3 regions of the Streptomyces sp. NPDC001219 genome follow, and region 3 is predicted to be linked to each of the others. Evidence: riboswitches for the same ligand, from Rfam matches in the RefSeq annotation. Region 3 holds a riboswitch; each other region holds the start of a gene.

Region 1 (9,505 bases), on a different contig from region 3:
CCGCCGCTCGGCAACCCCTCGATGTCGTGGTGGCCCCCATGCCGGTCCCGGCACAGCTCGGCCACCGCGGGCGGCGGCAGCGGGACGCCGACCGTGCCGTCGGGGTTGACCGCGATACCGAGCTGCGGCGGCAGCCCGCGGGCGAACTCCCGTGCCGGGGCGACGGTGAAGGACATGTGCGAGCCGATCACCCGCAGGAACTCCTGCTCGGAGCTGTAGACCGGGACGTAGGGCGCACCGTCGAGCTCGACGGTGGGCAGGTCGAGGCCGCCCGCGCCGGGGCCCGCGCTCTCCGGGCCGCCGCCTTCGGGCAGCGGCACCCACAGCCGGCTACGGCCGAGGACCTCGACGATCCGGCCCCCGGCGCCCGGGTGTCCGACCGAAGCGGACAGCACCTCTTCGAGCTCGTTCGCCGGCCATGCCAGCTGCGGTATCCCCTGCTCCGGAAATGTCATGTGTCCCACCCGTTCCCAACCGCGCCATCTGGCCAAAGACACTAAACGAGAAGACGCGCGCGGTGGCGTGCGGGGGCGGTGTCCGGCGACTAGTGGAACGTGAGCGTCTCCAGCGCGCCGGCCGCGCGCCGGTCGAGGAGGACGGCCGAGCGGAAGCCCTCCGGCAGCCGGGCCGACTCGGCGGCGCCGACCAGTCGGCCCACCGCCCCGCGGTGGCGTGCGAAGGCGTACCCGGACACCCCGCGTCCCCGTGACTCCTGGCCGGAGAGCGCCACCTCGGGTGCCACGTCGAGCAGCACCAGATGCGCACCGCGGCCGCCGCGCAGCGCCGCGCGCGCGATCCAGCGGCGCACCCACGCCAGAGTTCCGCAGTCGTGCACCACCACGCTGTGACCGGAGCGCAGTGCGCGGCGCAGGGTCAGATAGTGGGCGGCCCGCACCAGCGGGCGGTAGAGGCCGTACGGCAGCCGGCGCAGCCTGCCGCGCTCCCAGCGCTCGCGGACGTCCTGTGAGTCGATGCGGTACACCTCGGCGCCGCGCCCGTCCAGGGGCGGTACGACGCGGTGCATGAAGGTGCTCTTGCCGCTGCCCGGCAGCCCGGAGACCACCACCAGGTCGCCGGCCGGGAACCGCAGCTCGGCGGCGCCCGGGGCCCGCGCCTCGCCCCGCAGGTCCACGACCGCGGCGCCGCGCCCCGGCCGGAGGACGGACCGCGGCGCACGGCCGGTCCGGGTCCTGGCGGCGGACGGCGCCGCCGGCGCGGCGCCCGGGGGCACGACCCCTGAAGTCGCCCCGAATGCCGCTTCACTGTGCACCGTGATCGCCCTCCCCGCCCGTTCTGGTCCGGTTTGGTTCCGTCCCCTACCCGCAGAGTGTCAAGAAAAGGTAATGCCCATCAAGGTGATTGTGCGATCCGCCCATGTCGTGGACGGTACGGCGGCTGGGGCTCCTTTATCCGGCGTTCCCGTGTAATGATGTGGCCGCCACGTGCACATCACAGCTCACCCGTGCACCGCCAACTGCATACCGGCCGCTTGTAACCTGCGCGGGAGAGTCCCCGGCCGTGATGGCGGGGCGCCGAAGGAGCAAGTCCTCCCTTGAATCTCTCAGGCCCCTATACCGCGCGGGCGAGGCAGATCTGAAAAGCGAGCCGCAGCCCGTGGGCCGGCTCCACCCAAGGTGCAAACCGGGTCCGTTCGCGGTATCCCGGTGAACCTCTCAGGTTCCGATGACAGATGGGGAGAACGTCTTGTCACCCCTGCCTGGGAGCCCAGAACCATGACTGATGCCCCCCGTCGCACCGCGCTGGACGCCACCCATCGCGCGCTCGGCGCGACCATGACCGACTTCGCCGGCTGGGACATGCCGCTGCGCTACAGCAGCGAGCGCGACGAACATGTCGCCGTCCGCACCCGCGCCGGCCTCTTCGACCTCTCCCACATGGGCGAGATCACCGTCACCGGCCCGCAGGCCGCCGACCTCCTCGACTACGCGCTGGTCGGCAACATCGGCGGCGTCAAGACGGGCCGCGCCCGCTACACCATGATCTGCGAGGAGGCCGGCGGCATCCTCGACGACCTGATCGTCTACCGCCTCGCCGACCAGGAGTACATGGTCGTCGCCAACGCCTCCAACGCCCAGGTGGTGCTGGACGCGCTGACCGCGCGGGCGGGCGGCTTCGACGCCGCGATCCGCGACGACCGGGACGCCTACGCGCTGCTCGCGGTGCAGGGCCCGGAGTCCCCCGGCATCCTCAAGCAGCTCACGGACGCCGATCTGGACGGGCTGAAGTACTACGCGGGGCTGCCCGGCACGGTCGCCGGGGTGCAGGCCCTGATCGCCCGTACCGGCTACACCGGTGAGGACGGCTTCGAGCTGTTCGTCCGGCCGGCCGACGCGGTCGCCCTCTGGGAGGCGCTGACCGCGGCGGGCAAGGACACCGGGCTGGTGCCCTGCGGGCTGTCCTGCCGGGACACCCTGCGCCTGGAGGCGGGCATGCCGCTGTACGGGCACGAGCTGACCACCGCGACCACGCCGTTCGACGCGGGCCTGGGCCGGGTCGTGAAGTTCGAGAAGACCTCCAACGGCGGAGACTTCGTGGGCCGCGCGGCACTGGCCACGGCCGCCGAACGCGCCGAGACCCGGCCGCCGCGCAAGCTGGTCGGCCTGATCGCCCAGGGCCGCCGGGTGCCGCGCGCCGGATACCCGGTCGTCACGGCCGACGGCACGGTCATCGGCGAGGTCACCTCCGGGGCCCCCTCCCCCACGCTCGGCAAGCCCGTCGCCATCGCCTATGTCGACGCGGCGTACGCCACGCCGGGCACCGAGGGTGTCTGTGTGGACATCCGTGGAAGCCATGAGCCGTACGAGGTCACCGCTCTGCCGTTCTACAAGCGGCAGAAGTAGCGGCCACCGGCGGCGGCGCGCCCCCCGCGTCCCGCCACCCCCGGGACTCCCCCGGACCCGGTCCGGGTGGGGGTACCCCCAGCGGTGGCTGGGGGAGTGCCCCCCTTCACGATCACACCCTCGCGTACAGGAGAATCGAGCCATGAGCAACCCCCAGCAGCTGCGCTACAGCAAGGAGCACGAGTGGCTGTCGGGCGCCGAGGACGGCGCCTCGACGGTCGGCATCACCGAGCACGCGGCCAACGCGCTCGGCGACGTCGTGTTCGTCCAGCTCCCTGAGGTCGGTTCCACGGTCGCGGCGGGCGAGACCTGCGGCGAGCTGGAGTCGACCAAGTCGGTCAGCGACCTCTACTCGCCCGTCGACGGTGAGATCACCGAGATCAACGAGGACGTCGTCACCGACCCCTCACTGGTGAACTCCGCCCCGTTCGAGGGCGGTTGGCTGTTCAAGGTGAAGATCAGCGGCGAGCCGGGCGACCTGCTCTCGGCCGACGAGTACGCCGCCTTCATCCAGAGCTGAGCCCCGGCTCGCCCCCGCTCCCGGCGCCGCCCGGACGGGGGACCTCCGACCCGCCACCGCCCGTGTGGAAGCCCCCCGGACCCCGTCCGGGGGCCCCGCGCACCGCCTGACTCCCCAGGAAGATCTCATGTCGCTTCTGAACAGCTCCCTCCATGAGCTCGACCCCGACGTCGCCGCCGCCGTCGACGCCGAGCTCCACCGCCAGCAGTCCACCCTCGAGATGATCGCGTCGGAGAACTTCGCCCCCGTCGCCGTCATGGAGGCCCAGGGCTCCGTCCTCACCAACAAGTACGCCGAGGGCTACCCCGGCCGCCGCTACTACGGCGGCTGTGAGCACGTCGACGTGGTCGAGCAGATCGCCATCGACCGCATCAAGGCGCTCTTCGGCGCCGAGGCCGCCAACGTGCAGCCGCACTCCGGTGCGCAGGCCAACGCCGCCGCCATGTTCGCCCTCATCAAGCCGGGCGACACCATCCTGGGCCTCAACCTCGCCCACGGCGGCCACCTCACCCACGGCATGAAGATCAACTTCTCCGGCAAGCTCTACAACGTGGTGCCCTACCACGTCGACGAGAAGTCGAACCTGGTCGACATGGAGGAGGTCGAGCGCCTCGCCAAGGAGCACCGCCCCAAGCTGATCGTGGCCGGCTGGTCCGCCTACCCGCGCCAGCTCGACTTCGCCGCGTTCCGCCGGATCGCCGACGAGGTGGGCGCCTACCTCATGGTCGACATGGCGCACTTCGCCGGCCTGGTCGCGGCGGGTCTGCACCCCTCCCCCGTGCCGCACGCCCACGTGGTCACCACCACCACCCACAAGACCCTCGGCGGTCCCCGCGGCGGTGTGATCCTGTCCACCCAGGAGCTGGCCAAGAAGATCAACTCAGCGGTCTTCCCCGGTCAGCAGGGCGGCCCGCTGGAGCACGTCATCGCCGCCAAGGCCGTCTCCTTCAAGGTCGCCGCGTCCGAGGACTTCAAGGAGCGCCAGCAGCGCACCCTGGACGGCGCCCGCATCCTGGCCGAGCGTCTCGTCCAGGACGACGTCAAGGAGTACGGCGTCTCGGTGCTGTCCGGCGGCACCGACGTCCACCTCGTCCTGGTCGACCTGCGCGACTCCGAGCTGGACGGCCAGCAGGCCGAGGACCGTCTCCACGAGGTCGGCATCACCGTCAACCGCAACGCGATCCCGAACGACCCCCGCCCGCCGATGGTCACCTCCGGCCTGCGGATCGGCACCCCGGCCCTGGCCACCCGCGGCTTCCAGGCCGAGGACTTCCGCGAGGTCGCCGACATCATCGCCGAGACCCTCAAGCCGGGCCACGACACCGAGGCCCTCAAGGCCCGGGTCACCGCGCTCGCGGAGAAGTTCCCGCTCTACCCGGCGCTGTGACGCGTCTCATGCGGTGATCTCCCGGACCGCCGGCTGACGGCGGTCCGGGCGTGAACGGGCCGTGAGCCCGGGGCTGTTGGCCCCGGGCTCACGGTGTGCGGGGGCCGGTGCGCGCCGGGGGGCCGACAGCGCGGTGCCATTCCTGTCATTTGGCCGAAATAAGGTGTCGGCGGCATACGTCAACGGCCCTTCGGCAGCGAGGGGGCATGCGGCACCAGCAGGACGGACGACACTTTCCATGGACATGAGCGCCGGCGGGCGCAAGGGGCTCAGCCTCTTCGCCCTGATCATGATCGGCATAGGCTCGATCTTCGGCTCCGGATGGCTCTTCGGAGCCGGCTCCGCCGCCCAGGTGGCGGGCCCCGCCGCACTGGTCGCCTGGGTGATCGGCGTGATCTTCATCGGCATGATCGCGATGTCGTATGCGGAGGTCGGCTCGGCCTACCCGATCCCCGGCGGGATGGCCCGCTACGGGCACCTCTCGCACGGCCCGGTCCTCGGCTTCCTCACCGGCTGGGCGGTGTGGATCGCGACCGCCTCGCTGATCCCGATCGAGTCGATCGCCGCCACCCAGTACATGACGTCCTGGAGCTTCGACTGGGCGCAGGGCCTGGTCGATCCGGCCACCCATCAGCTGACCCTGTCCGGCACGGCGATGGCGCTGGTCCTGACCCTCGCGCTCTGGCTGACCTGCTTCTGGTCGGTGCAGCTGCTGGCCCGCGCCAACACGGTGCTCACCCTGGTCAAGTTCGCCATCCCGGTGCTGGCGGTGGTCGCCCTGATCGGGTCCGGCTTCCACACCTCGAACTTCACCGCGCACGGCGGCTTCGCCCCGTACGGCTGGCCGGCCGTGCTCACCGCCGTCACCACCTGCGGTGTGGTCTTCGCCTTCAACGGCTTCCAGGCCGTGGTCAACCTCGGCGGGGCCGCCAAGAACCCGGGCCGGGCCATCCCGCTCGCCCTGGTCGGCGCGCTCGCGCTGGGCCTGGTGATCTACCTGGCGCTGCAGGCCGCGTACCTCGGCTCGGTGCCGCCGGAGCTGCTGGAGCGGTCCGGCGGCTGGCAGGGCGTGAACCTCAACTCTCCGTTCGCCGACCTGGCGGGGCTGCTGATGCTGCACTGGGTGGTCACCATGCTCCAGTTCGGCGCCTTCATCTCGCCGGCCGGGTCCAACATCGCCAATGTCGCCTCGGCCGCTTACATGGTCACCAACCTCGCCGAGACCGGGTTCTTCCCCCGGAAGCTGGCGGCCGTGCACCCCCGCTACGGCACCGCCCGCCCCGCGATGTGGCTCAACCTCGGCTTCTCCGTCGTACTGCTGCTCACCGTCGGCCGCAGCTGGCAGGCGCTGGCCGGGGTGGTCTCGGCGGCCATGGTCATCTCGTATCTGATCGGCCCGGTCGCGGTGGGGGTGCTGCGGCGGACCCGCCCGGACCTGCCCCGTCCCTTCCGGCTGCCGGCCGCCGGGGTGCTGTGCCCGGTCACCTTCGCCTTCGCCGCCTGCGCGCTGTACTGGTCGAAGTGGCCGGAGACGGGCAAGATCACGCTGTTGACGCTGGTGTCCGCGCCGGTCGCCGCCGTGGTGCTGTGGCGCCGGGACCGGATCGCGCGAGGCAACGGGGCGGCCGGCGAGGGCGGCCGGGCGGCGGGCCTGCTGCGGCAGTTCGCCCCGGCCTGGTGGATGATCCTCTTCCTGGTGTGGACGGCCACGGTCTCCGCGCTGGGCGGCGAGGAGTTCGGCGGCCGGGGCCTCCTCCCCGGCGAGCTGGGCACCGCTGTGATCGCGGTCACCGCCCCGCTCTTCTACTTCTGGGCGGTGCGCTCCGGGGTCAGGGCCCACGCACGGGGCCTGACCGGCGAGCCGTCCCCCGCCGAAACCACCCCGGCACCCACCGTCACCACCGACGACGGACACCGGATGGTCTCCGTCTGACGGCACCGCGCCGGGTCCGCGTTACGCTCGGAAACCGGCGCAGAATCTCCCCTTCACCCCCCAGCTCCACCGTCCATCACGAGCAGACAAGGGAGTCCGCCTCCGTGGCCATCTCCGTCTTCGACCTCTTCTCCATCGGCATCGGCCCCTCCAGCTCCCACACCGTGGGCCCGATGCGCGCCGCCCGGATGTTCGTCGGGCGCCTCAAGAAGGACGGCCTGCTCTCCGAGACGGTCCGCGTGCGCGCCGAGCTCTTCGGCTCGCTCGGCGCCACCGGCCACGGCCACGGCACCCCCAAGGCCGTCCTCCTCGGCCTGGAGGGCCACTCCCCCCGGACCGTCGACGTGGAATCCGCCGACGACGAGGTGGAGCGCATCCGCACCACCAAGCGGCTGCGGCTGCTGGGCGCGGAGATAGGCGCCGCCCACGAGATCGACTTCGACGAGTCGAACGAGCTGATCCTGCACCGCCGCCGCGCGCTGCCGTACCACGCGAACGGCATGACGCTCTTCGCCTACGACGGCGCGGGCGCCCCCCTGCTGGAGAAGACGTACTACTCGGTGGGCGGCGGCTTCGTCGTCGACGAGGACGCCGTCGCGGGCGAGAACCCGATCGTGCCCGACGACACGGTCCTGACCCACCCCTTCCGCACCGGCGACGAGCTGCTGCGGCTGGCCCAGGACACCGGCCTGTCCATCTCGGCCCTGATGATGGAGAACGAGAAGGCCTGGCGCACCGAGGACGAGATCCGCGCCGGCCTGCTGGAGATCTGGCAGGTCATGCAGAGCTGTGTGAGCCGCGGGATGAGCCGCGAGGGCATCCTGCCGGGCGGGCTGAAGGTCCGCCGCCGCGCCGCCCACTCCGCGCGCCAGCTGCGTTCCGAAGGTGACGCGACCGCCCACGCCATGGAGTGGACCACCCTCTACGCGATGGCCGTGAACGAGGAGAACGCGGCCGGCGGCCGGGTGGTGACCGCCCCCACCAACGGCGCGGCCGGCATCATCCCCGCCGTCCTGCACTACTACGTCAACTTCGTGCCCGGCGCCGACGAGGAAGGCGTCATCCGCTTCCTGCTCGCGGCCGGCGCCATCGGCATGCTCTTCAAGGAGAACGCCTCCATCTCCGGCGCCGAGGTCGGCTGCCAGGGCGAGGTCGGCTCCGCCTGCTCCATGGCAGCCGGCGGCCTCGCCGAGGTCCTGGGCGGCTCCCCCGAGCAGGTCGAGAACGCCGCCGAGATCGGCATGGAGCACAACCTCGGCCTGACCTGCGACCCGGTCGGCGGCCTGGTCCAGATCCCGTGCATCGAACGCAACGGCATGGCCGCGGTCAAGGCCGTCACCGCCGCCCGTATGGCACTGCGCGGCGACGGCCGCCACCACGTCTCCCTCGACAAGGTCATCAAGACCATGAAGGACACCGGCGCCGACATGAGCGTCAAGTACAAGGAGACCGCCCGGGGCGGTCTGGCGGTGAACATCATCGAGTGCTGAGCGCGGAGGCCCTGACCGGCGCGCGGGTGTCCTCCGGCGCCGTCAGGGCCTTTTCGCTGCCCGCGTGACGGCAGGCCCCGGCGGACGCACGTCCCCGGGGGACTCATCGCGCCGGCCTCTCGGTGGACCCCTCGCCCTCCTGCTGCCGTCGGCACTCCAGGAGCATCTTCACGGCGAGGCGCTCCGTACGGTCGGGGCTTCCGCGGAGGCGGTGCACGAAGATCCATCGGCCGTCCTCGTGTACCCCGGCGAAGGCCGAAGCGTCGCGGGTCGCCCCCAGGTGCCACAGCGCCTGCCCGCCGCGCTGCCAGGTCGGGGCCGGATCGCCCAGGACCCGGTCGACGGCGAGGCCGACCACGAGGCGGGCAGCGGTGCTGGGGGCGGCCCACAGTCCGCCGGCCGGCAGGATCGGCCCCGACATGTCCCAGGTGCGGCGGGGGCGTCCGAGAAGGCCCGTCGCCACGAGCCGCCGGCCGGAGGGCGGCTCGGCGGTGGCCGCGCCCGCCGGCAGCCCCAGAGGCGCGAGCACGTGTTCGTCGGTGAGCTGCTGGAAGGTGCGGCCGGTGGAGGCGGTGAGAACGTGGCCGAGCACCGCGTAGCCGAGGTTGGAGTACTCCTTGCTGCCCACCGTCCCGGTGACCGCCTTGTCCAGGCCGCACAACACCTCGTGCAGGACAGGCTCCGTGAAGGACGCGTAGGGGTCACGCACGGAGGCTTCCGTACGGGGAGGGAGCCTGGGGAGACCCGAAGTGTGCTCGGCGAGGTGGCGGAGAGTGACTCCGGTGCCTTTCGGCACCTCGTCCAGCCGGTGTTCGAGCGGTTCGTCCAGGCTCAGCACCCCCGCTTCGGCGAGCTGGGTCAGGATGGTGCCGGTCACCAGCTTGGTGAGGGAACCCAACTCGGCGAACATGTCCACACGGTGACCATGTGTCACATAGTCACGGATTCCACTGCTCCCTAAAACGCAGGTGGGCACTGGCATAGCAGTCACTCCCCTCAGGCATCGGGCAGGCCGTCGCTCCCGCGAGCGAGGCGTTGGTTCTGGCCGCTCTTCATAGCCCCGGCGGCGACCGGGGCCGGAGCCCCTTCCCGCTGTTGGCCGAATGTCCCGGCCAACAGGCGTGAAGTGGGCGCAAAGACCTCGGCGCCGCGCCCAGGGGCGCTGTGCCTCGGGATGCCGTGCCCGGGGATGCCGTGCCTCAGGCGCTACCTGCCGATCTCCCAGGCGAAGGGCGGCAGTTCGCGGGCCCGGGAGTAGACGTCCAGGGCCTGTGGCGCGGGGACGAAGGGGTGGACGCGGGCGCCTTCCAGGCC
Region 2 (9,505 bases), on a different contig from region 3:
GAAGGCCGAGCTGGAGAAGAACCAGCCGGAGCGGAAACCGGAGCAGGCGAAGGCGGCGGAGGGGACGGAACCGGAGCGGACGGAGCCGGAGCGGACGGAGCCGGAGCCGGACGGTGGCCCGGCCGGCCGGCGTCCGATGCCGCCCGCGAGCTGGAACACCCCCGAGCCGGCGGAGTCCGGTGACGGAGCCGAAGCCCAGGAACCGGACAGTGCTGGACAGAAGCAGGGCAAAGGGGCAGACTCCTCGACCCCGGACGTCGTTGCCGATGACGACGGGGGTGCGGAACGCCCGAAGACCGGTCGGGAGCGGCTCGTTGCGAGTCTGTGGCCGCCGCGGCTGACCCGGGCTCAACTGATCGTCGCGCTGCTGCTGTTCATTCTCGGCCTCGGCCTGGCGATTCAGGTACGTTCCACAAGTGACAGCAGTGCGCTGAGAGGTGCGCGCCAGGAGGACCTGGTGCGCATTCTGGACGAGCTGGACAACCGCTCCCAGCGGTTGACCGATGAACAGCGGCGCCTGGAAGGGCAGAAGACCGAGCTGGAGAACAGCTCGGACCAGGCCGAGGAGGCCCGTAAGCAGACCGTGGAGAAGGAACAGCAGCTGGGCGTGCTGGCCGGGACCGTCGCGGCACGGGGGCCCGGCATCAACCTGACCATCGACGACCCGACGCACTCCGTGGAGGCGGACAAGCTGCTGGACACCATCCAGGAACTGCGGGCGGCCGGCGCGGAGGCCATCCAGGTCAACGACGTACGGGTCGTCGCGGACAGCTATCTCTCGGATGTCCGGGGTGGCGTGGAGATCGACGGCAAGCGCGTCATGCAGCCGTTCCGCTTCAAGGTCATCGGCAAGCCGGAGGACTTGGAACCGGCGCTGAACATCCCTGGCGGAGTGGTCCAGACTCTGGAGAAGGAGCAGGCCAAGGTGTCTGTGACCCGTGAGGAGAAGATCATTGTGAACGCCTTGCGAGAGGCGAAGCGGCCTGACTACGCTCGGTTGTCATCTCAGTGAGGCGTGCACGTATGTCGAGTGCCCGGGAAGGGCATGAGGTAGCGGGGGGTCGACGCACCGTGCGTGTGGTGTGTGGTGGAAACTGTCTGAAGGCCACGGACGTTCACAGGATGTCCGGATGGGCCGGTGTGTGCATCGAGGGTTCGTCCTGCCCCACGGGCGGGTCTGTTTCGTTCAAGGGGAATCGCCCGTGAAGTTGTTTGGAAAGCTTTTTGGCAAGAGCGCACGCCAGGAGGGCGACAGCGGCTCGGCGCGGCACCGCGCTCCGCGTCAGCCCGACGAGAGCGGCGCGTCCGAGGACCGTCCGCTCTTCCGTGACGAGGTCAGCAGTCCGTCCGGGGGGTACGGCGCGGGTTCTGTTGACCCCTCCGGTGCCGGCCGCATAGGTTCCCAGGAACCATCAGCCGCACACACGGGTGGAGGGTCGGCCTTGCCGGTTTGTACGAGGTGTGGGAACCAGAACGCCGAGGCGAGCCGGTTCTGCTCCAACTGTGGCGCGCCGCTGCGTGCGGGTGCCCAGCCCGAGCGGGCGTCCGAGACGACGTCGACCATCTCCATTTCGGGGCTGGAGGCCTACGACTCGGAGACGACGGGCCAGAATCTGGCGCCGTCGCTGTCGCCCGAGGCCCAGGCGGCCGTGGACGCTCTCCCGTTGGGATCGGCGCTGCTGGTCGTCCGCCGGGGGCCGAACTCGGGCAGCCGCTTCCTGCTGGACAGCGAGCTGACCACGGCCGGCCGGCATCCGCAGGGCGACATCTTCCTCGACGATGTGACGGTCTCGCGTCGGCACGTGGAATTCCGTCGCGGTTCCGACGGTCTCTTCACCGTCGCCGACGTCGGCAGCCTGAACGGCACCTACGTCAACCGTGAGCGGATCGACTCCGTCGCCCTCGCGACCGGCGACGAGGTCCAGATCGGCAAGTTCCGTCTGGTCTTCTACGCGAGCCAGCGAGGCGCCGGTATCTGACCGGCCGGGGAAGGCGTATGCGCGATACACCGAAAGGCGGCGCCGGTTCTGCCGGTGCCGCCTCCTCGGATGGCAAGCCGGTGAGCATCGGCACGGTGCTCACCCAGCTGCGCGAGGAGTTTCCCGAGGTCACCATCTCCAAGATTCGCTTCCTGGAGGCCGAGGGACTCGTCGAGCCGAAGCGCACGCCTTCCGGCTACCGCAAATTCACGCAGGACGATGTCGGGCGGCTGGCCGCCGTCCTGCGGATGCAGCGGGACCACTATCTGCCGCTCAAGGTCATCCGGGAGCATCTCGACGCTCTGGCGCGCGGTGAGCAGGTGCCGCTGCCGGCCCCGGCCGCACCCACCCGGGATCTGGTCGAGGGCCTGCCCGACCCGGATACGGAGCCTCCGACGGCTGCCCGGATCGGCCGGGCCGAGCTGCTGGCCGCCGCGGACGTGGACGAGGCGGCGCTCGCCGACTGGGAGTCCTACGGACTCATCGTCCCCCATGCGGACGGCGGATACGACATCGAGGCCGTCACGGTCGCCAAACTTGTCGCGGACCTGGGCCGATTCGGTCTGGAGCCGCGGCATCTGCGTGCGGTGAAGGCGGCGGCCGAGCGCGAGGCGGGCCTGGTCGAACAGGTCGTTGCACCCCTTCGGCGGCACCGTAACCCGCAGACCAGGGCGCATGCCGAAGCCACCGCCAGGGAGCTGGCGACGCTGTCCGTACGGCTCCACGCGGCCTTGCTGCAGAGCGCGCTGCGGGTCCGCCCGTAGCGAGCAAACGAGTGCCCGACTACCCAAACCTGCCGGGCACGTCCTAGGGTTGCTGTGTGAACGAGCTCGACGTCGTGGGTGTCCGGGTGGAAATGCCTTCCAGCCAACCGATCGTGCTCCTGCGGGAGGTGGGAGGCGATCGATACTTGCCCATTTGGATCGGGCCAGGGGAGGCCACCGCCATCGCCTTTGCCCAGCAGGGCATGGTCCCTGCCAGGCCGCTGACGCACGACCTTTTCAAGGACGTGCTGGAAGCGGTGGGCCAGGAGCTGACGCAGGTCCGCATCACGGATCTGCGCGAGGGGGTTTTCTATGCCGAACTTGTCTTCGCGAGCGGGGTCGAGGTCAGTGCGCGTCCGTCGGACGCGATAGCGCTGGCCCTGCGCACCGGAACGCCGATCTTCGGTACGGACGGTGTGCTGGACGACGCGGGGATCGCCATCCCGGACGAGCAGGAGGACGAGGTGGAGAAGTTCCGCGAGTTCCTCGACCAGATCTCGCCCGAGGACTTCGGGACCAACAGCCAGTGATATCGGCCAGTCGAACCGCCTGATTCCGGCCAAACAATCAGGCCTTCCCCGTGCGAGGTCACGAGAAACCACTCGTAGGGTGATTATCACTCGGCGTGGCGAGCGCGGCGATCGTTGACGCACCCCGAGTGACTGCATACCGTCGATGTGGCAGGTCCCGTCCGGGACGTGGAGGACGGAGGGCGGCGTGGCAATCACCGGCGACGGTATGGCGGCGGAAGGGGCGTTGCCGCTCCACTCGAGCGCGGCAGCGAACCCTGCGCCGGCACCGGCCGCGGCGGTGTCGGGGGACTGCGAGGCTCAGAACATCGGCTATCGCGGCCCGACCGCTTGTGCGGCAGCGGGCATCACTTATCGGCAGCTCGACTACTGGGCGCGTACGGGCCTGGTGGAGCCGAGCATCCGGCCGGCCTACGGCTCCGGCACCCAGCGGCTCTACAGTTTCCGGGACGTCGTGGTCCTGAAGATCGTCAAGCGGCTGCTGGACACCGGGGTGTCGCTGCAGAACATCCGCACTGCCGTCCAGCATCTGCGCTCGCGCGGGCTGGCGGATCTGACGCGGATGACGCTGATGAGCGATGGCGCGACGGTCTACGAGTGCACCTCGCCCGACCAGGTCGTGGATCTGCTCCAGGGCGGTCAGGGCGTCTTCGGGATCGCCGTCGGAGTGGTCTGGCGGGACGTGGAGGGCGCGCTGTCACAGCTCCACGGGGAGCGCGTCGACACCGGCGAGACGCTGATCGGGAAGAACCCGCAGGACGAGCTGGCGCGGCGGCGTCACCGCGCGGGCTGAGTCCCCGGGCGGAGCGCGCGGCCCGGCATGGGGCCGATTGTCAGTGGCATGGGGCAGCATCGGAGATGTGAGACCCGCGCCGACGATCCTGCATCTGGACATGGATGCGTTCTTCGCGGCCGCCGAGCAGGCGGCCAAACCGAGCCTGCGCGGAAAACCGGTGGTGGTCGGCGGCGTCGGCGGGCGCGGTGTGGTCTCCACGGCCTCGTACGAGGCGCGGGTGTTCGGGGTCCGGTCCGCGATGCCGACGGCCCAGGCCCGTCGGCTGTGTCCCAACGCCGCCTATCTCAGCCCTCGCTTCACCCTGTACCGCCAGGTGAGTGAGGCGGTGATGGAGCTGCTGCACGCGCTGTCGCCGTTGGTGGAGCCGCTGAGCCTGGACGAGGCGTTCGTCGATCTGGAGGCGGGCGGGGTGCCGGCCGAGTCGGCGGCCGTACGGGCCGTGGGGGAGCAGCTGCGGCGGGACATCCGGTCCGCGACGGGGCTGACCGGCTCGGTCGGGCTGGCCGGGGCGAAGATGCTGGCGAAGATCGCCTCCGAGGCGGCCAAGCCGGACGGCCTGGTGGTGATCGAGCCGGGCACGGAACGGGAGCTGCTGGGGCCGATGACGGTGCGGACGCTGCCCGGGGTGGGGCCCGCGACGGCCGAGACGCTGCGCCGGGCCGGGATTCATACCGTTCAGGAGACCGCGGAGGCCGGTGAGGCCGAGCTGGTGCGGCTGCTGGGCAAGGCGCACGGCGCGGGGCTGTACGGGATGGCGCTGGGGCAGGACGACCGGCCGGTGGTGGCTGAGCGGGACGCCAAGTCGATCTCCGTCGAGGACACCTTCGAGGTGGACCTGACCGACCGGACGCGGGTGCGGAGCGAGGTGCTGCGGCTGGCGGACCGGTGCGTCCAGCGGCTGCGGGCGGCCGGGCGTTCCGGGCGGACGGTGGTCATCAAGGTGCGCAACTACGACTTTTCGACGCTGACCCGTTCCGAGACGCTCCGCGGACCCACCGACGATCCGGCGGTGATACGGGAGGCCGCTGTGCGCCTGCTGGAGACGGTGGACACCACCGGCGGGGTGCGGCTGCTGGGCGTGGGGGTCAGCGGGCTGGCGGACTTCACACAGGAGGACCTGTTCGCCCAGGTGGCGACGGAGCGGGAGGCGGCGGAGTCGGCCGCGGCGGCCGCTGCCGCGGCGGCGGAGCAGGCCGCCGGGGGCGCGGAGCGGCGGGAGGCCGAGGAGGAGCCGCCGCGGCGCTGGCATCCGGGGCTGGACGTGGTGCACGAGGAGTACGGCGCCGGCTGGGTGCAGGGGAGCGGGGTGGGGAGGGTGACCGTCCGCTTCGAAACGCCATGGTCCGCACCGGGGAGGGTGCGGACCTTCGCTGTCGAGGACCCGGCGCTGCGGCCGGGGGAGCCCCTGCCGCTGGTGGGCGGGGCGCCGGCGGATGGTCAGTCGTCCGAGCCGGCGATCTTGCCGAAGTTGGTGTCGCCGGAGCCCGGCACCGGATCAGAGGTCGGGGAAGAAATATCCAGGCGATAGTGGTGATAGAGCTGAAGTTCCTGCTCAGGGGAGAGGTGACGGCCCACGCCGAAGTCCGGGGCGTCCTTGATCAGTTTGCGGTCGTAAGGAATGTGCAGTCCCTCATCGACCATTTTGCTGGGCTCCAGGGGGACGAACGCATCCCGGCTGAAGAGTCCGGTGCGTACGGCCGCCCACTCCGGTTCCCCCGTCGCATCGTCGAGGTAGACCTCGTCGATGGTCCCTATTTTCGCGCCGTTACGGTCGAATGCTTTGCGGCCGATCAGGCTTCGGGGATCGATATCGGTTTGCACGGCCCCTCCAATTGGTCGCAACTGCCCTGTGACAACTACCAAACGGCACATTTCATGCCCCGGCCACTCGAAGGAGCCTTCGAGAGCCACGCTGGTAGGCTGGCGATTGGCCGCAGACCCCGTGCGGGAGAGTCCTTGTCGTTCGCGACCAGGGCGCCGAAGGAGCAACTCCTCCCCGGAATCTCTCAGGCACCCGTACCGCATGGACGAGGTCACTCTGGAAAGCAGGGCGGGCCACGGACGGCACAGCGCCGAGACCCCCCTCACCGACGGTGAAAGCCGGGCCGCTCCTGGGCGGGCCGGTGAAGCTCTCAGGTTAGATGACAGAGGGGGAGGCCGTCCGGGCACCCGCGCCGTGGTGCCCCTCGTAGGTCGCACCGACCAGGAGGCCCCCGCAGATGACCACCAATCGCATCTCCTTGACCGAGCTGGAAAGCGGCACCCCCTTCGAGCGCCGGCACATCGGTCCCGACCAGGCGGCGCAGGCGAAGATGCTCGCGCACATCGGCTTCGGGTCGCTGGACGAGCTCACCGCCACCGCCGTGCCCGATGTGATCAAGAGCGCCGAGGCGCTCGGCCTGCCGCAGGCCCGTACCGAGGCCGAGGTGCTCAAGGAGCTCCAGGGCCTGGCGGACCGCAACCAGGTCCTCGCTTCCATGATCGGTCTCGGCTACTACGGCACGTTCACCCCGCCGGTGATCCTGCGCAACGTCATGGAGAACCCGGCCTGGTACACGGCGTACACGCCCTACCAGCCGGAGATCTCGCAGGGCCGCCTGGAGGCGCTGCTGAACTTCCAGACCATGGTCGCCGACCTGACCGGACTGCCCACCTCCGGCTCCTCGCTGCTGGACGAGGGCACCGCCGCCGCTGAGGCGATGGCGCTCTCCCGCCGTGTCGGCAAGGTCAAGCAGGGTGTCTTCCTGGTCGACGCCGACTGTCTGCCGCAGACCGTCGCCGTGATCGAGACCCGTGCGGAGCCCACCGGCGTCGAGGTCGTGGTCGCGGACCTGTCCGACGGCATTCCGGCCGAGATCGCCGAGCGCGGTGTGTTCGGTGTGCTGCTCCAGTACCCGGGCGCCTCCGGTGCGGTGCGTGACCCCCGCGCCCTCATCGAGCAGGCCCACGAGCTGGGCGCGATCGTCACCGTCGCCGCCGACCTGCTCGCCCTGACGCTGCTCACCTCGCCCGGTGAGCTGGGCGCGGACATCGCCGTCGGCACCACCCAGCGCTTCGGTGTCCCGATGGGCTTCGGTGGACCGCACGCCGGCTTCATGGCTGTCCGTGACCAGTTCGCCCGCAGCCTCCCCGGCCGTCTCGTGGGCGTCTCCGTCGACGCCGACGGCAACAAGGCCTACCGGCTGGCGCTGCAGACCCGTGAGCAGCACATCCGCCGGGAGAAGGCCACCAGCAACATCTGCACCGCGCAGGTGCTGCTCGCCGTCATGGCCGGCATGTACGCGGTCTACCACGGGCCCGAGGGCCTGCGGACCATCGCCCGGCGCACCCACCGCTACGCCGCGGTCCTCGCCGAGGGCCTGCGGGCCGGCGGGGTGGAGATCGTGCACGACGCGTACTTCGACACCCTGACCGCGCGGGTGCCCGGTCGGGCCGCCGACGTCGTCGCCGCCGCCCGCGAGGCCGGGGTCAACCTCCGGCAGGTCGACGCGGACCTGGTGGGCATCGCCTGTGACGAGACCACCGGGCGGGCGCAGCTGGCCGGCGTCTGGAGTGCCTTCGGGGTGCAGGGCGACGTCGAGCAGCTGGACGCCGCCGCGGCCGAGGCGCTGCCGCAGGGGCTGCTGCGCCACGACGACTACCTCGCGCACCCGGTCTTCCACGAGCACCGCTCCGAGACGGCGATGCTGCGCTACCTGCGCACCCTCGCCGACAAGGACTACGCGCTGGACCGCGGCATGATCCCGCTCGGCTCCTGCACGATGAAGCTGAACGCCACCACCGAGATGGAGCCGGTCACCTGGCCCGCGTTCGGCCAGCTGCACCCGTTCGCGCCGGCCGGCCAGGCCGAGGGCTACCTCACGCTGATCCAGGAGCTGGAGGAGCGGCTGGCCACGGTCACCGGCTACGACAAGGTCTCCATCCAGCCGAACGCCGGGTCGCAGGGCGAGCTGGCCGGTCTGCTGGCCGTCCGCGCCTACCACCGCGCCAATGGCGACGAGCAGCGCACGGTCTGCCTGATCCCGTCGTCGGCGCACGGCACCAACGCCGCCAGCGCAGTGATGGCCGGGATGAAGGTCGTCGTCGTCAAGACCGGTGAGGACGGCGAGGTCGACACCGACGACCTGCACGCCAAGATCGAGAAGCACCGTGACGAGCTCGCGGTCCTGATGGTGACCTACCCCTCCACCCACGGGGTGTTCGAGGAGCACATCACCCAGATCTGCGCGGCGGTGCACGAGGCCGGCGGCCAGGTCTACGTCGACGGCGCCAACCTCAACGCGCTGGTCGGGCTCGCCGAGCCCGGCAAGTTCGGCGGCGACGTCTCGCATCTGAACCTGCACAAGACCTTCTGCATCCCGCACGGCGGCGGTGGCCCCGGTGTCGGCCCGGTCGGCGTCCGCGCCCACCTGGCGCCGTACCTGCCCAACCACCCGCTGCAGCCGGGCGCTGGCCCCGAGACCGGCGTCGGGCCGATCTCCGCCGCTCCCTGGGGCTCGGCCGGCATCCTGCCGATCTCCTGGGCGTACGTCCGCCTTATGGGCGGTGAGGGCCTCAAGCGCGCCACCCAGGTCGCGGTCCTCAGCGCGAACTACATCGCCAAGCGCCTGGAGCCGCACTACCCGGTGCTCTACACCGGCCCCGGCGGTCTGGTGGCGCACGAGTGCATCATCGACGTCCGGCCGCTGACCAAGGCGACCGGTGTGAGCATCGACGATGTGGCCAAGCGGCTGATCGACTACGGCTTCCACGCGCCGACGATGTCGTTCCCGGTGGCCGGCACCCTGATGATCGAGCCGACCGAGAGCGAGGACCTCGCGGAGCTGGACCGGTTCTGCGACGCGATGATCGCCATCCGTGCGGAGATCGAGAAGGTCGGCTCGGGGGAGTGGGACAAGGACGACAACCCGCTGCGCAACGCCCCGCACACCGCGGGCGCGCTCGGTGGCGACTGGACGCACCCGTACACCCGCGAGGAGGCCGTCTTCCCGGCCGGTGTCTCCGTCGCCGAGAAGTACTGGCCGCCGGTGCGCCGGATCGACGGTGCCTACGGCGACCGTAACCTCGTCTGCTCCTGCCCGCCGCTGGACGAGTACGACAACTGACCCACGGCAGCAGCAAGGGCCCTCGGCAGATCTGCCGGGGGCCCTGTGGTTCGTGGTGAGCGCGGCGGGTCAGGCGGCGGCGCCGACCCGGGTGCGGTGCGGGGCGATGACCTGCCCGTCCGGGAGCAGCTCACCGGTGTCCTCGAAGAGCAGGACGCCGTTGCAGAGCAGGCTCCAGCCCTGCTCCGGATGGTGCGCCACAAGGTGTGCGGCCTCCCGGTCGGTGGAGTCTGCTGACGGGCATGGCGGTTGGTGCTGGCACATGGGAGTTGTCTTTCGCTGCGGTGAGGTGAACGTCGTCGTGCGGCTCGATGAGGTGTTCATGGCCGCT
Region 3 (9,505 bases):
AGGACTTGTAGCGCAGGTTGGACAGCAGCAGCTCGCCCATCGCCCGCATCACGAAGAAGAGCATCACGCCGATGATCATGTAGACGAAGATCACCGAGGGTCCGGCCAGCGAGATGGTCTTGCCCGAGCCCATGAACAGGCCGGTGCCGATCGCACCGCCGATCGCGATGAGCTGGATGTGCCGGTTGGACAGCTGGCGGGAGAGGTGCTGCTCGCCCTCGGGCGGGGGTGTGGAGCCGGCCGGCGTGGTGGTCAGGCCGGTGTCACTGCGTTCAGGCATGGGCGAACCTCGCGGATCTCAAGACCCGTGCGGGCACGGGACAGGGGGTCTCTCGGAGCATGACCACGCGCCCCAGGGGCGTGCGGCAGGGGCTGCGCGCGGAGAAGCGGCAGCCGAACTGAAGGGTGTCAGTACGCTGAACGGGCCCGCACAGAAGCCTGACCATCGGCCCGCGAGCCGACGGGCGGGTGGCGGTCGGGGGCGAGCGGCAGGAGAGCCATCAGGGGCTCCTCGAATGTCGAGCACGGGCAGGGGCCCGTGCGGCCGAGTGAGCCTCCCCCTCTGTCATGAGCCTGAGAGCTTCGCCGCGCTCAGCGCGCGGCTTGCACCGTCGGCGAGGCGCGTCGGCGCCTGCTTTCCAGAGTTGCCTGCCCGAGCGGTAGGGATGCCTGAGAGTTTCCGGGGAGGTGTTGCTCCTTCGGCGACCGGGTCTGGCTGATCCAGTGCTCTCCCGCTCCGGGGTGAACGGCGATGTGCGGTGAGGCTAGGGCCCCCTCAGCGGCCGGTCAAGGGACCGGCCGAAGGCTGGACGCTACTCCCGGGTAGTGCGGCGCTTCCCCGTAGGGGACGGCGTTTGTGCAGCTCACGGCCTCGCTTCCGGGGCCGCCAGGTTACCGGCAGGTCCGTCGGCAGACTCTTGACGGCTGTGTTCCGGTGCCCGTACGTTGCCTCGGGAAAGATCCGGCAGCATCCGTACCGCTGACGGTTCCGCGGCGGGAGAGCCCACGTCCTGTGACGACGTGGCGCCGGGGGAGCACCTCCTCCCCGGAGACTCCCGGCCTCACCACCGCGCCGCCCGACAACTCCACATCGCGCTGTTCGAACCGAAGCGGGAGAGCCCTCGCCCACCCTTGGCGAGGCGCCGAAGGAGCAACTCTCCCCAGAATCTCTCAGGCCCCACTACCGCTTCGGCCAGGCGACTCTGGAAAGTCAGGACGTCATGTCCTGCGCCCACGGTGCAAACCGCCAAACCCGGTGGTGAAGCTCTCAGGTACCGATGACAGAGCGGGGAGGCAACCCGTCCACGGCGCCGCGTCCGCGGTGCCCCCACAGGGAGCCTCCCACCATGACCTACCCCGAGTCCTCCGCGCCGGGTGAGTTCGCCACCCGCCACATCGGCGTCAACGACGCCGACCGCACCACCATGCTGGCCGCAGTCGGCTACCCGACGCTGGCCGCCCTCATCGACGCCGCCGTCCCCGGCGGCATCCGGAGCACCTCCGGCCTGAACCTGCCCGCCGCCGCCACCGAGGCCGAAGCCCGCGCGGAGCTGCAGGAGTTCGCCGGCCGGAACACCGTGACCGTCCCCATGAACGGACTGGGCTACCACGCGACCACCACCCCCGCGGTGATCCGGCGCAACGTGCTGGAGGACCCGTCGTGGTACACCGCCTACACGCCCTACCAGCCGGAGATCAGCCAGGGCCGGCTCGAGGCACTGATCAACTTCCAGACCATGGTCGGCGACCTCACCGGACTGCCGACCGCCAACGCGTCGCTGCTCGACGAGGCCACGGCGGTCGCCGAGGCCGTCACGGTGATGCGACGTGTCGCCGGCAAGAGCCGCCACCGCGTCCTGGTCGACCGCGACACCCTGCCGCAGACCCTCGACGTGCTGCGCACACGGGCCTGCGCGGTCGGCATCGAGGTCGTCGAGATCGACGTCGCCGAGCCGCTGCCGCAGGAGGACTTCTTCGGGGTGGTGCTGTCCTACCCCGGCTGCTCGGGAGCCGTCCGCGACCTGCGCGAGGTGACCGCGGCGGCGCGCGAGCGCGGGGCGCTGGTCACCGTGGCCGCCGACCTGCTGGCGCTCACGCTGCTCGTGCCACCGGGGGAGTACGGCGCCGACCTCGTCGTGGGGTCGTCCCAGCGGTTCGGTGTCCCCGTGTTCTACGGCGGGCCGCACGCCGGCTATATCGCGGTCCGCGAAGGGCTCGAACGGCACCTGCCCGGCCGGCTCGTGGGCGTGTCCGTGGACAACGCCGGCCGGCCCGCCTACCGCCTCGCCCTGCAGACCCGCGAGCAGCACATCCGGCGCGACAAGGCGACCTCCAACATCTGCACCGCGCAGGTCCTGCTGGCCGTGGTCGCCTCGATGTACGCCGTCTACCACGGCCCCGAGGGGCTGACCGGGATCGCCCGGCGGACGCACCGGCACACCACGCGCATCGCCACGGGGCTGCGGAACAGCGGGATCACGGTGGTGCACCCCGAGTTCTTCGACACCCTGCTGGTGCGGGTCCCCGGCCGGGCCGGGGAGGTCGTTGCTGCCGCGCACGACAAGGGGATGCTGCTGCGGCTGGTGGACGGTGACCACGTCGGCGTCTCCTGCTCCGAGGCCACCTCGCACGACCACGTCCGTCGCGTGCTCGACGCCTTCGGCGCGGCGGGGGACGACCCGGCCGGCCCGGCCGACGGCACTTCGGCGGCGCTTCCGCCGGACCTGCGGCGCACCTCCCCCTTCCTCACCCACCCGGTCTTCCACCAGCACCGGTCGGAGACCGCGATGCTGCGCTATCTGCGCCGGCTCTCCGACCGTGACTTCGCGCTGGACCGCGGGATGATCCCGCTCGGGTCCTGCACGATGAAGCTCAACGCGACCACGGAGATGGAACCGGTCAGCTGGCCCGGCTTCGCCGACCTGCACCCCTTCGCGCCCCTCACGGACGCTGCCGGGTATCTGGCCCTGGTCGAGCAGCTGGAGACCTGGCTGGCGGAGGTCACCGGGTACGCCAAGGTCTCCCTCCAGCCGAACGCGGGCTCGCAGGGCGAACTCGCCGGCCTGCTGGCGATCCGCCGCTACCACCGGAGCAACGGCCAGGCCGGACGCGATGTGTGCCTCATCCCGGCAAGCGCGCACGGCACCAACGCGGCCTCGGCCGCCATGGCCGGGATGCGCGTCGTCGTGGTGGCCTCGCGGCCCGACGGCACGGTCGATCTCGACGACCTCCGGGCGAAGTGCGCCAAGCACTCCGACCAGCTGGCCGCGATCATGGTGACCTACCCCTCCACCCACGGCGTCTACGAGGAGGGCATCACCCGGCTGTGCGAGCTGGTGCACGAGCACGGCGGACAGGTCTACGTCGACGGCGCCAACCTCAACGCGCTGCTCGGAGTCGCCAGGCCCGGCGAGTTCGGTGGCGATGTGTCACACCTCAACCTGCACAAGACGTTCTGCATCCCGCACGGCGGCGGCGGTCCGGGGGTCGGCCCGGTCGCGGTGGCCGCCCATCTCGCGCCGTACCTGCCCACCCATCCGCTGCACCCCGACACCGGGCGCCGCGACGGCATCGGGGCGGTGAGCGCCGCGCCGTTCGGCAGCGCCGGCATCCTGCCGATCCCGTGGGCCTACATCCGGATGATGGGCGCCGAGGGGCTGACCGAGGCGACCCGGGTGGCCGTGCTGAGCGCCAACTACGTGGCCCGCCGCCTCGCGCCTCACTTCCCCGTCCTGTACGCCGGAGAGTCGGGCCTCGTCGCGCACGAGTGCATCCTCGACGTCCGCCCCCTCACCGCCGCCACGGGGGTGACGGTCGACGACGTCGCCAAGCGCCTCATCGACCACGGCTTCCACGCGCCGACGATGAGCTTTCCGGTCCCCGGCACTCTGATGGTCGAGCCGACGGAGAGCGAGAGCCTCGCCGAACTGGACCGTTTCTGCGAGGCGATGATCGCGATCCGCGCCGAGATCGACCTGGTGGACCAGGGCGTCTGGTCGCTGGAGGACAGCCCGCTGCGACAGGCGCCGCACACCGCCGCCGCCCTCGCCGGCGAGTGGACCCGCGCCTACTCACGCGAGCGGGCCGCCTTCCCGGCGGGCGTCACGCCCGACAAGTACTGGCCGCCGGTCGGCCGGGTCGACCAGGCGCACGGCGACCGCAACCTGGTCTGCTCCTGCCCGCCGCCCGAAGCGTTCGCGTCCTGACCTGCGCGGGCTCGCGTAGCCGTGCCCGCCGCCACCCCTCCCCGTACCCGGAGCCGTGCCATGAGTGACGCCCCCACATCTCCCACCTCTTCCGCCTCCCCCGACGGCCGCCGGCTGCTGCGGCTGGAGGTGCGCAACAGCCGGACCCCCGTGGAACGGAAGCCCGAGTGGATGAGGACACGGGTGCGCATGGGGCCGGAGTACAACGCGCTGCGGTCGCAGGTGGAGGCCGAAGGGCTGCACACCGTGTGCCAGGAGGCCGGGTGCCCCAACATCTTCGAGTGCTGGGAGGACCGCGAGGCCACCTTCCTCATCGGCGGTGACCAGTGCACCCGGCGCTGCGACTTCTGCCAGATCGACACCGGCCGGCCCCAGCCGCTGGACCGGGAGGAGCCGCGCCGGGTGGCGGAGTCGGTGGCCACGATGCGGCTGCGGTACGCCACGATCACCGGGGTGGCCCGCGACGACCTGCCCGACGGCGGTGCCTGGCTCTACGCCGAGACGGTCCGGCAGATCCACGCACGGAACCCGGGCACCGGGGTGGAGAACCTGGTCCCGGACTTCAACGGCGTCCCCGAACTGCTGGCCCAGGTATGCGAGTCGCGCCCGGAGGTACTGGCCCACAACGTGGAGACGGTGCCGCGGATCTTCAAGCGCATCCGGCCCGCGTTCCGCTACGACAGGTCGCTCGGCGTGCTCACCGCGGCACGGGAGTCCGGCCTGGTCACCAAGTCGAACCTGATCCTGGGACTGGGGGAGACCCGGGCGGAGATCTCCACCGCGCTGGCCGACCTGCACGCCGCCGGCTGCGACCTGGTCACCATCACCCAGTACCTGCGCCCCTCGGCGCGGCACCACCCGGTCGAACGGTGGGTCCGGCCCGAGGAGTTCACCGAACTCGGGCAAGAGGCCGAGGAGATCGGCTTCGCCGGAGTGCTGTCCGGCCCCCTGGTCCGGTCCTCCTACCGCGCCGGACGGCTGTATCAGCAGGCACGCGACAAGAGGCCCCGGCACCCCTGACGGGAGGCGCAACCGCCCGCGCGGACCCTGCCCCTTCCCCGACCACCTCTCGCAAAGGAGCCCTTCCATGGCCCTCTCCGTCTTCGACCTGTTCTCCATCGGCATCGGCCCGTCCAGCTCGCACACCGTCGGACCGATGCGCGCCGCCCAGATGTTCGCCGGCCGTCTCAAGGAGGCCGGCCTGGTGGCGCGGACGGCCTCGGTGCGGGCGGAGCTGTTCGGCTCCCTGGGCGCCACCGGCCACGGCCACGGCACGCCGAAGGCCGTACTGCTCGGCCTGGAGGGCCACTCCCCGCGGACGGTGGACGTGGAGACGGCCGACGACGAGGTCGAACGGATTCGCAGCACCGGGCGCCTGCGCCTGCCGGCGGGGGAGAGCGGCCCCGCCCACGAGATCGACTTCGACGTCTCCGACGATCTGGTCCTGCACCGCCGCCGCTCCCTGCCCTACCACGCCAACGGCATGACCCTGCTCGCCCGTGACACCGAGGGGGCGACGCTGCTGGAGAAGACGTACTACTCGGTCGGCGGCGGCTTCGTCGTCGACGAGGAGGCCGCCGGCGCGGACCGCGTCAAGCCCGACGACACGGTGCTCACCCACCCCTTCCGTACGGGCGACGAACTGCTGCGGCTGACCCGGGAGACCGGCCTGTCCATCTCCGCCCTGATGCTGGAGAACGAGAAGGCCTGGCGCACCGAGACCGAGATCCGCGAGGGGCTGCTGGAGATCTGGCGGGTGATGGAGGCGTGCGTGGCGCGCGGCCTGTCCCGCGAGGGCATCCTGCCCGGCGGGCTGAAGGTCCGCCGCCGGGCGGCCACTTCGGCCCGCGCGCTGCGCGCCGAGGGCGACCCGGCCGACCGCGCCATGGAGTGGGTCACGCTCTACGCGATGGCGGTCAACGAGGAGAACGCCGGCGGCGGCCGGGTCGTCACCGCCCCGACCAACGGTGCCGCCGGGATCATCCCGGCCGTTCTGGGCTACTACCTCAACTTCGCGGCGGGTGCGGCCTCCCGGGAGGAGAAGGAGGACGGCATCGTCCGCTTCCTGCTCGCGGCCGGCGCCGTCGGCATGCTCTTCAAGGAGAACGCCTCGATCTCCGGCGCCGAGGTCGGCTGCCAGGGCGAGGTCGGCTCCGCCTGCTCGATGGCCGCCGGCGGCCTCGCCGAGGTGCTGGGCGGCAGCCCCGAACGGGTGGAGAACGCCGCCGAGATCGGCATGGAGCACAACCTGGGCCTGACCTGCGACCCGGTCGGCGGCCTGGTCCAGATCCCGTGCATCGAGCGCAACGGCATGGCCGCGGTCAAGGCCGTCACCGCCGCCCGTATGGCGCTGCGCGGCGACGGCCGCCACCACGTCTCCCTGGACAAGGTCATCAAGACCATGAAGGACACCGGTGCCGACATGAAGGTCACCTACAAGGAGACCGCCCGCGGCGGCCTCGCCGTCAACGTCATCGAGTGCTGATCCCGCCGCGAGGAGCGACCATGACCGATCTTTTCGACGCGACGCCCACCGGCCCGGAACCGCGGCTCCCGGCCGCCGAATCCGCCGCCACCGTCGAGCAGTTGGCCGCCGACCGCGCCAAGGCGCTGTTCGGTGCGGAGTACGCCCAGGTGTGGCACCGGACGGGGGACGAGGCCCTCTCGGCGGTCCTGTCCGCACTGCTCGCCCCGGGCGACACCGTGCTCGCGCCGGACCTGGCGCCGGCCGCCGGCCCGGGGTGCCCGACGCACACGGGCCGCTTGAGCGAGCTGTACGACCTGGCCACCTATCAGGTCCGCCCGTCCGACTTCACGGTCGACCTGGACCAGGTGCACCGGCTGGCCGAGCTGCGGCGTCCCCGGATCATCCTCGCGGGGTGGGCGGCGTATCCACGGCTCCTGGACTACGCGCGCCTCCGCCGGATCGCCGACGAGGCCGGCGCGCTGCTCCTGGTGGACATGGCGAACGTCGCGGGCCCGGTCGCGGCCGGGCTGCACCCCGGTCCCGTGCCCCATGCCCACGTCGTCACCACGGGCAGCCATCCGGTGCTCGGGGGCGCCGTCCTCACCGGTGACCCCCGCATCGCGCGCCGACTCGACGCCGTGGCGCTCCCCGACCGGGAGACGGAGACGTTCGCACAGGACATGGCGGCGAAGGCGGCCGCCTTCCGGTGTGCCGCCTCACCGGCCTTCCGTGAACACCGGGCAGCCGGCCTCCGGGCCGCCAGGATCATGGCCGGCCGGCTCCTGGCCGACGATGTCGCCGAAACCGGGGCCCGTGTGCTGACCGGTTCCACCGAGACGGACCGGGTCCTCGTCGACCTCCGGGGCACGGGCCTGGACGTGTGCGCGGCAGCAGAGGCCCTCCGATCGCTCGGCCTCACCGTGGAGCGCACCACGCTCTCACTCAACTCCGGTACACCGCCCATGAGTTCAGAAGTGAGCATCGGCGTCGACGCCCTCGCGGCCCGCGGATGCGGCGAGGCCGGCTTCCGTGCGGCCGCCGAAGCGGTCGCCCGTGTGCTCACCCACCACCCCGGTGAACGCGTACCCACCCGACGGCCGGGGCGCGGCACGGCGCCGGCGGACACCACCCCCACCCCTCCCTCCCCTGAGAAGAGCACACCATGAACCAGCAGTTCGACGTCCTTGTCATCGGCGGTGGCCCCGGTGGCTATGTCGCCGCGATCCGTGCGGCACAACTGGGCAAGAAGGTCGCTCTGGTGGACAAGGAGCGCCCCGGCGGGGTGTGCCTGAACTGGGGCTGCATCCCGACCAAGGCGATGCTGCGCTCGGCCGAGGTCCTGGAAACCGTACGCGGCGCCGACGAGTTCGGGGTCCTGGCCGACGACGTCCGGCTGGACTACGCGGCGGTCCTCAAGCGCAAGGACCGCATCGTGCGCACGCTGACGGACGGCATCGCCCATCTCCTCAAGGCCAACGGCGTGACCGTGGTGACCGGCCACGCCCGCTTCGTCGACGACCACACCGTCGCCGTGCACGAGGCCGGGCCCGCCCCTCTCGGCGACGACGGTCCGCGGTACGCGGCACCGCCGGCCGAGGGCCCCGCCCGCGCACACCTCACCGCCCACCACCTCGTCGTCGCCACCGGCTCCCGGCCCGCCGTGCCGGCTGTTCCCGGCGCGGACCTGCCCGGAGTGGTCACCTCCGACGGGGCGTTCCTGCTGCCGCGGGTCCCCTCCCGGGTCCTCGTGGTCGGCGGCAGCGCGGTCGGCGCCGAGTGGGCGAGCATGTTCCACGCCTTCGGCTCCGAGGTCACGGTCGTCGAGATGATGCCGACGCTGCTGCCCGGCGAGGACCAGGACATCGGCCGCGCCCTCACCCGCTCCTTCATCAAGCGCGGCATCCGCGTCCTGACCCGCCACACGATCGCGGCGGTCGAGGAGGGCTCCGACGGTGCCCCGCTGCAGGCGCACCTCACCGCCACGGACGGCCGGCCCGCCGAGACCGTGCCCGCCGACACGGTCCTGTTCGGCGTCGGCAGGCGGCCCAACACAGCGGCGCTGGACCTGGACACGGCAGGTGTGCGCACCGACGAGCGCGGCTACCTCCCCGTCGATGACCAGCTGCGCACCAACGTCCCGCACATCCACGCGATCGGAGACGTGACCGGCCGCCTGCAGCTGGCGCACGTCGCCTCGCACCAGGGACTCGTCGCGGCCGCCGCGATCTGCGGCCACGACGAGCGCATCGCCTACGACGCCGTGCCCGCCGCGACGTTCACCCATCCCGAGGTGGCCAGTGTGGGTCTGACCGAGGCGGCGGCCGTGGCGGCGGGCCACGACGTCACCAGCGCCCGCTTCCCCTTCGCCGCACTGGGGCGCGCCCACGCCTACGGTGTCACGGAAGGAATGGTCAAGATCGTCGCCGAGCGGGACGGCGGCCGGGTCCTCGGGACGCACCTCATCGGGCCCGGCGCGAGCGACCTCATCGCCGAGGCGGCGCTGGCCCTGACCCACGGGGCGACGCTCTCCACGCTCGCCGACACGGTGCACGCCCACCCGACCCTCGGCGAGGCGACCATGGAGGCCGCCATGTCCGCACTGGGCCTGCCCCTGCACACGGCGCCCTCTCCACGGAGGCGGTGAGCGGAGGAGGACGAGCCCCGAACCGCCGCTGCCCCGCGGGCGTGAAGGCCGTAAGACGCTCAGCGCCTCGCCCGCACCGGTGCCCCGCCGCTGCCGGAGGCCTCGTAGCGGAGGTGCGAACAGCCGACGCCGGTGCGGTTGTTGGGGAGGCGCATGCGCGTGGCGAGGTCGCGGGTCATGCGCTGGGGC

The links. Region 3 has a riboswitch for glycine ahead of gcvP (aminomethyl-transferring glycine dehydrogenase). Riboswitches for the same ligand answer to the same signal wherever they lie in the genome.
Region 1: linked by a shared signal. The riboswitch ahead of gcvT (glycine cleavage system aminomethyltransferase GcvT) and the one ahead of gcvP (aminomethyl-transferring glycine dehydrogenase) in region 3 are both predicted to bind glycine.
Region 2: linked by a shared signal. The riboswitch ahead of gcvP (aminomethyl-transferring glycine dehydrogenase) and the one ahead of gcvP (aminomethyl-transferring glycine dehydrogenase) in region 3 are both predicted to bind glycine.

Annotation. Positions count from the first base shown of each region.
Region 1 is NZ_JBSFJF010000023.1:51,787-61,291, reverse strand. Features, by position in the region: gene ACWC9R_RS17460 (enhanced serine sensitivity protein SseB) at 1-455, opposite strand, end outside; gene ACWC9R_RS17455 (AAA family ATPase) at 545-1,270, opposite strand; glycine riboswitch at 1,492-1,587, shown strand; glycine riboswitch at 1,588-1,700, shown strand; gene gcvT (glycine cleavage system aminomethyltransferase GcvT) at 1,734-2,861, shown strand; gene gcvH (glycine cleavage system protein GcvH) at 3,004-3,381, shown strand; gene glyA (serine hydroxymethyltransferase) at 3,509-4,768, shown strand; gene ACWC9R_RS17435 (APC family permease) at 5,007-6,701, shown strand; gene ACWC9R_RS17430 (L-serine ammonia-lyase) at 6,806-8,191, shown strand; gene ACWC9R_RS17425 (serine hydrolase domain-containing protein) at 8,295-9,101, opposite strand; gene ACWC9R_RS17420 (hypothetical protein) at 9,398-9,505, opposite strand, start outside.
Region 2 is NZ_JBSFJF010000070.1:4,855-14,359, forward strand. Features, by position in the region: gene ACWC9R_RS30920 (DUF881 domain-containing protein) at 1-1,012, shown strand, start outside; gene ACWC9R_RS30925 (FHA domain-containing protein) at 1,131-1,979, shown strand; gene ftsR (transcriptional regulator FtsR) at 1,997-2,743, shown strand; gene ACWC9R_RS30935 (bifunctional nuclease family protein) at 2,800-3,273, shown strand; gene ACWC9R_RS30940 (MerR family transcriptional regulator) at 3,461-4,066, shown strand; gene ACWC9R_RS30945 (DNA polymerase IV) at 4,134-5,597, shown strand; gene ACWC9R_RS30950 (PRC-barrel domain-containing protein) at 5,507-5,890, opposite strand; glycine riboswitch at 6,005-6,101, shown strand; gene gcvP (aminomethyl-transferring glycine dehydrogenase) at 6,289-9,174, shown strand; gene ACWC9R_RS30960 (DUF5999 family protein) at 9,244-9,438, opposite strand.
Region 3 is NZ_JBSFJF010000040.1:22,687-32,191, reverse strand. Features, by position in the region: gene cycA (D-serine/D-alanine/glycine transporter) at 1-280, opposite strand, end outside; glycine riboswitch at 556-647, opposite strand; glycine riboswitch at 648-744, opposite strand; glycine riboswitch at 1,101-1,196, shown strand; glycine riboswitch at 1,197-1,294, shown strand; gene gcvP (aminomethyl-transferring glycine dehydrogenase) at 1,347-4,205, shown strand; gene lipA (lipoyl synthase) at 4,266-5,225, shown strand; gene ACWC9R_RS23985 (L-serine ammonia-lyase) at 5,293-6,690, shown strand; gene ACWC9R_RS23980 (serine hydroxymethyltransferase) at 6,711-7,838, shown strand; gene lpdA (dihydrolipoyl dehydrogenase) at 7,835-9,316, shown strand; gene ACWC9R_RS23970 (N-acetyltransferase) at 9,376-9,505, opposite strand, start outside.